Regions from separate parts of the Shewanella sp. SR43-8 genome, predicted to be linked through region 1. Evidence: predicted binding sites of a transcription regulator. Region 1 holds the regulator's gene; each other region holds the start of a gene.

Region 1 (2,280 bases):
GCACCACCCTTAAAGGCTGGAATATGTCTTCTTGCGTATGATAAGTGGTTAATTCACCGAGCGCTTCATAACGGACATTTAAGCTAGGGTCATCAACAAGAATAGTTTCAACCCCAGTGATTAATGCGCAATGCCTAGCTCGGTACTTTTGCACATCTGCCCTGGCAGCGTCACCGGTAATCCACTTTGACACTCCATTCGACAGGGCTGTTTTACCGTCTAAACTGGCGGCTATTTTCACTGTCACCCAAGGCAAGCCAGTTTTCATCCGCTTCATGAAGCCCAAATTTAGCGCATAAGCTTGCTCTGTCAGTAATCCGATATCAACTTGAATACCTGCATCACGTAACATGCTGATACCGCGGCCAGCAACCTGTGGATTGGCATCGGTAACAGCAATAACAACTCGAGCGACCTTGGCATTAATTAAGCCTAAAGCACAAGGTGGTGTGCGGCCGTAATGGCTACACGGCTCAAGAGTGACATACGCGGTAGCATCTTGTGCCGAAAAGCCATTATCGCGAACCATTTTAAGCGCATTGACTTCGGCGTGGCCTTGGCCTGCACGCTGGTGATAACCTTCACCGATAATCTGACCATTGGCGACAATGACGCAACCGACACAAGGATTTGGCCGAGTGGTATAACGACCTTTCTCGGCGAGTGCTATCGCACGGCTCATCATTTGAATGTCGAAGGTAGAAAAGTTAGCCATATTAGGTAATCTCTTATTGCTCAGATGCCGTCATAAAAAGATGATATTTTTCGCCATTACTTTTGTAATTTGGCAATGGCCTCACCAAATTGTGATACATCTTCAAATGCTCGATAAACTGATGCAAAGCGGATATAAGCCACTTTATCAAGGTTCATCAACTGTTCCATCATAAGATTACCAATCATTTCAGAATTAACTTCGCGTTCGCCCGTTGCGCGCAGCGTTGATTTGATTTTAGTCAATGCTTGTTCAATTTCATCGATTGATACAGGACGTTTTTCAACGGCACGCAGCATGCCGCCACGGAGCTTTTCTTCATCAAAGGGTTGCCGAGTACCGTCACGTTTAATCACTCTGGGCATCACTAATTCTGCACCCTCAAAGGTAGTGAAACGCTCATGGCATTCGGTACATTCCCGGCGGCGACGAACTTGGTGACCATCAGCCACTAATCGAGAATCTATAACTTTGGTATCGGTCGCGCTACAAAAAGGGCAATGCATTGAGCCTCCTGCAGAAAAAAACAAAATGGCCGCTAACAATTAGCGGCCATTAAAGTTTATCCTATTTGTTGAGCAAGGTTAACCTAAACCTTTTCAACAGACATCAAGAGACGATTAACCGTATACAGGGAATCGAGCACATAATGCCAACACTTGACCTTTCACTCGTTCAGCCACTTCGGCATTAGATGCATCGTCAAGAATGTCACAAATCCAGCCGGTTAACTCTTTCGCTTCTGCTTCTTTAAAGCCACGACGAGTAATTGCTGGTGTTCCAATACGAACACCAGAGGTGACGAACGGTGAACGTGGATCATCAGGTACTGAGTTTTTGTTCACGGTAATGTTGGCATTGCCCAATGCAGCATCTGCTTCTTTACCCGTTAAATCACGGCCAATTAAATCAACCAACATTAAATGGTTTTCTGTACCGCCAGAAACAATTTTGTAACCACGATCTAAAAACACACTTACCATAGCTTTGGCATTTTTAACAACTTGCTGTTGATATACTTTAAACTCTGGCTCTAATGCTTCTTTAAATGCAACCGCTTTACCGGCGATAACATGCATTAAAGGGCCACCTTGGCCACCAGGGAATACCGCTGAGTTCAACTTTTTATATAAGTCTTCATCATTAGCAGCAGAAATAATAATACCGCCACGTGGACCAGCCAATGTTTTATGGGTTGTTGAGGTCACAACGTGTGCATGAGGCACGGGCGTTGGATAAACATCTGCAGCCACTAAGCCAGCAACGTGAGCCATATCAACAAGCAAATAAGCACCAACTTTATCAGCAATTTCACGCATTTTAGCCCAATCGACTATGCCTGAAAATGCCGAAAAACCGCCGATCATCATCTTAGGCTTGTGCTCAATAGCTAAGCGTTCCATTTCGTCATAGTCAATTTTACCTGATTCGTCGATGCCGTAAGGAATGATGTTGTAAAGCTTGCCGGAAAAGTTAACTGGTGAACCGTGAGTTAAGTGACCGCCGTGGGCTAAGTTCATACCTAATACAGTGTCACCTGGCTTTAATAGCGCCATAAATACCGC
Region 2 (2,280 bases), on a different contig from region 1:
AATGCACGCACAGCTAAATCTGCTAAAGGCTCAAGTTCAGATAAATCCTTAATCGCACCTAAGTTAAGCGCTGATAAAGTACATAAGGCGATTTCACCGTCTGGATCGTCAATGTTAGTTAACGGTTTAGTCGGCAAGGCAATTTCTAAACATAAGTTAGATTGCTTAATCGGTGCTACTTTAGAGTCAAATGGACTGTGCGTATTGCAATGGTCGACGTTTTGAATATAGATACGGCCAGTAGAGGCACGTTCTTGCATCATCAGTGAAAACAATTCAACTGCTTTGATCTGCTTTTTACGTATGCTGCTGTCTTGTTCATACTGCAGGTATAAACGTTCAAATTCGACTTGGTCTTCAAAGAAAGCATCGTAAAGGCCAGGCACATCAGATGGACTAAATAAGCTAATGTAGTCGCCTTTGATTAAACGTTGGTACATTAATTTGTTTAGCTGCACGCCGTAATCAAGATGACGCACACGGTTGTCTTCAACACCACGATTATTTTTCAGTACTAGCAGTGATTCAACTTCTAGATGCCATAACGGGTAGAACAGTGTTGCTGCACCACCACGGACTCCGCCTTGGGAACAAGACTTAACCGCTGTTTGGAAATACTTATAAAACGGTAAACAACCGGTGTGGAATGCTTCACCGCCACGAATAGGGCTACCTAAAGCACGAATACGGCCTGCATTAATACCAATACCTGCACGTTGGCTCACGTATTTAACAATAGACGATGCCGTAGCATTGATTGAGTCTAGGCTGTCATCACACTCGATGAGTACACATGAGCTGAATTGACGTGTCGGTGTACGAACACCCGCCATGATTGGCGTTGGAAGTGAAATCTTAAATAAAGATGTCGCGTCATAGAAGTCTTTAATGTACTTCAAACGGATTTCTTTTGGATAACGAGCAAACAAACACGCTGCGACTAAAATGTATAAAAACTGTGCGCTTTCATATACTTCGTGAGTCACACGGTTTTGAACCAGGTATTTACCCTCTAGCTGCTTGACTGCGGCGTAAGAGAAATTCATGTCACGCCAGTGATCAATATAGCCATCAAGGATATCTAACTCTTCACGGCTGTAATCCGCCATGATGTGCATGTCATATTTACCAATTTCAACTAACTTGGTGACATGATCGAATAGCTTAGGCGGTTCAAATTGGCCAAACGCTTTTTTACGTAAGTGGAATACCGCTAAGCGGGCTGCCACAAATTGGTAATCAGGTGACTCAGGAGAGATCAAGTCAGCCGCGGCCTTAATGATCGTTTCATGAATGGCTTCAGTTGGAATGCCATCAAAAAACTGCAGATGAGATCGAAGTTCTACTTCAGATACTGAGACGTTTTTTAATCCCTTGGCTGCCCAAGTGATCACGCGATGAATTTTATCTAAATCGATCGATTCACGTTCGCCACTGCGTTTAGTGACTGTCATATTGCTATTCATTGAAGAGAGGCCTTGGTTCTATATCTAATCATGTGATCTGTTGTTGGATGCAGTGCTGCTGGGTTCGATCTGAACCCGTTACAAAACAATTCCATGTTAAAACAATCAACTTGAAGGTACTCACAACATGGCAGTAAACCACCAATACGTTCAGTTAACATCTATCTCCTCGTTATGCTGTGGAGTAGTGTTTTGATTGTCGGCCACACACAAGATATGGTGTTATTTAAAATCTAAGATACAAGATAGTGAGGTTTGAGTTTTTTTGCAAGCCACAATTATATTAACTTCTTGTGGATAACTTGAGGATAAACGGCAGGGTTAGTGACAGCTAACCCTAGAGCCCAAATTTATAACGTGTTTTTTATAAATGATATTTTTTCAACCATCAAATAAGAAAGTTTTGATCGCTAAAATAAACAGCGATCGAAAATTTACCCTCAATTTTAGATTGATCTTTTAGGGCTTTTGATCGGTAAGTGATTGTCAGCATAATCTTTAGCCAATGATGCATTCAGAGGTGTATTTTTGATGAATCGATCTCAAAAAGACGACGGAGTAAAAAAGTGTTTTAATGCTGCACCATGTTCAAATTGGCATGTTGCTGGCCATGTATTCGGTGTGTCGCTGGGTGATAAATAGCCCCATAAGGCAATGCCACCTATCATACTTGCGTTGCGAGCGGCGACTAAATCACGCTCAGCATCGCCTAGGTATAAAATACTTTGAGGTGCGATGGCTATTTGTTGAGCGGCTAATAACATCGGCGCAGTATGAGGTTTAGCGTGACAGGTACTATCGCCGCTGATCATGG
Region 3 (2,280 bases), on a different contig from region 1:
TCAAGCTGGGATGTACTTGGTCTAATGGATTTAGGCTGGCGTAAAGGCGGACTTATTAGTGGTGAGAAAGTGTTTGATGTTTTAGCTAACCGTATTGGTGACCTTAATATTGAACAATTGCAGCGCCCGTTTGCTGCGGTGGCGACAGATTTATATTCTGGGCAAGAGATTTGGTTTAAAGAGGGTGACTTGCGCCATGCCGTGCGTGCTTCATGTTCGATGCCTGGATTTTTACCACCCGTGCAGCAAGGTAATCGATGGGTTGTCGATGGTGCAGTCGTCAATCCGGTACCTGTTTCATTAGCCCGTTCGATGGGCGTTGATGTGGTTATTGCGGTAGATTTAAATGCTCATCGCCGAGGCCAAATGCATTTGATCCCAGAACAAGTAAAAAGCCGCAAAGCCAGTAAGTCAGAACCTATTGAACAAAAGCGTGAGCTTGAAACCGGCTTTATGGATTTATGGGGGAAAGGCAAAGAGTACATGAGTGGCTTAACCGATAAGCTGGCCATGGGCAGCTCAAAATCTCATCCTGGTATGTTGGCGGTGATGTCACAATCCATGGATATTTTAGAACAACGCCATAAACGTTCGCGTTTAATGGGCGAGCCACCTGATATTTGTATTGTGCCCGATGTGGCTGATATTGGCACCATGGAGTTTCATCGCGCCAAAGAGGCCATTGAAGCGGGTGAGCAGGCAGTTAAAGATATTCATCATTTAATTGAAGCAACCTTAAAGTAACATTTAGGCGATGTCGGACTGGTGTATTGATGGCAATATACCCGTTCGCGTCTAAGTGCTTAATGGGTGATTAATCAGGTAGTGCCTGTTAATCGTGGTACAGATATTGGTATCACATGGATGTTCAGCATCAAGGAGAGGGCGCTTATTTATTCTGGGATGCGTTATCGGCGCAATCTGTATTAGTTTGACTTATTCAATCTCATGTCGCGCCTTTTCGTCCTGATTATTCATCTTGTCGTAATGAATAAGTCACTTATACGGTTGATACTGTCATTAACGCTGTATTTGATGCCAGGTCATCGAAATAATCATCATTTTGAACGGCTAAAAACCACAACTACACGGTTACCTATGAGATAACTTGTTTGCCAAAATCTTACATCGCGATGCTGTTTTCAATTTTTTCTACCATGCGATCTCCCGTCATAAAAATCATTTTCCACACCTACAATATCTATTGCGAATAGCAAGTTATTTGCAATAAAAAGTACTGCCGACAATTATGATCTGGATCAAAGTAATACTCAGCGTTAATGTATCTAATACACTCTATATTGTGTCTTTTGTAAATTAAAGCTCTATATATAGTGCTTGTAAGGATGGTTGTATGCTTGTAGTCGTGAAAAGGGATGGATGCCGGACAGCATTTGATGGATGTCGGATCAAAGAGGCTGTTGTGGCTGCAATGGAGTCTGCAGGTCAAGCTGACCATCAATATGCGCTGCAGTTAGCGCAAACGGTTGAGCAGCAAATGGCTTGCAAAACCGAAGTTGATATTCACGAGCTACAAGATGCAGTTGAAAACTTATTAATGTCAGGACCGTTTAAGTCGGTGGCACGTCACTATATTGAGTATCGACACGACCGTGATACTCATCGTGAGACTCAGAGTAAATTAAACTGCGCTATTCGTGGTTTGGTTGAGCAATCAGACAATGCCATTTTAAACGAAAATGCCAATAAAGATGCCAAAGTGATTCCAACTCAACGAGACTTACTCGCAGGGATTGTTGCCAAGCATTACGCTAAAACTCACTTGTTACCTAAAGATGTGGTTAGCGCTCATGAGAAAGGAGAAATTCACTATCATGATCTCGACTATGCACCATTTTTCCCGATGTTTAACTGCATGCTAATTGATTTAGCTGGCATGTTAACTCATGGTTTTAAAATGGGTAATGCTGAAATTGAACCGCCTAAATCCATCTCAACAGCAACGGCGGTGACTGCGCAAATTATTGCCCAAGTGGCGAGCCATATTTACGGTGGTACAACCATTAACCGTATTGATGAAGTGTTGGCTGAGTTTGTGCAAATTAGTTATCAAAAACACCTTGCTGTGGCTCGCAAATGGCAAGTAGCCGATGTCGAAGGTTATGCAATGACGCAAACCGAAAAAGAGTGTCATGATGCATTCCAGTCGTTGGAATATGAAGTCAACACCTTGCATACCGCCAATGGCCAAACGCCGTTTGTGACCTTTGGCTTTGGTTTAGGTGTGTCGTGGGAGTCTCGCTTAATTCAGCGGTCGAT

Evidence for each region. The regulator NrdR, encoded in region 1, represses ribonucleotide reductase genes. The targets are predictions, from matches to a motif close to AAACACNANATNTNGTGTTT.
Region 2: nrdA (class 1a ribonucleoside-diphosphate reductase subunit alpha) is a predicted target of NrdR. The motif match lies at 1,672-1,691, and genes of this name have one in related genera.
Region 3: nrdD (anaerobic ribonucleoside-triphosphate reductase) is a predicted target of NrdR. The motif match lies at 1,321-1,340, and genes of this name have one in related genera.

What each region holds. Positions count from the first base shown of each region.
Region 1 is NZ_JACJDX010000001.1:410,199-412,478, forward strand. Features, by position in the region: gene ribD (bifunctional diaminohydroxyphosphoribosylaminopyrimidine deaminase/5-amino-6-(5-phosphoribosylamino)uracil reductase RibD) at 1-715, opposite strand, end outside; gene nrdR (transcriptional regulator NrdR) at 772-1,221, opposite strand; gene glyA (serine hydroxymethyltransferase) at 1,336-2,280, opposite strand, start outside.
Region 2 is NZ_JACJDX010000007.1:63,706-65,985, forward strand. Features, by position in the region: gene nrdA (class 1a ribonucleoside-diphosphate reductase subunit alpha) at 1-1,466, opposite strand, end outside; gene H5114_RS10355 (HAD family hydrolase) at 2,009-2,280, opposite strand, start outside.
Region 3 is NZ_JACJDX010000012.1:58,083-60,362, reverse strand. Features, by position in the region: gene rssA (patatin-like phospholipase RssA) at 1-744, shown strand, start outside; gene nrdD (anaerobic ribonucleoside-triphosphate reductase) at 1,355-2,280, shown strand, end outside.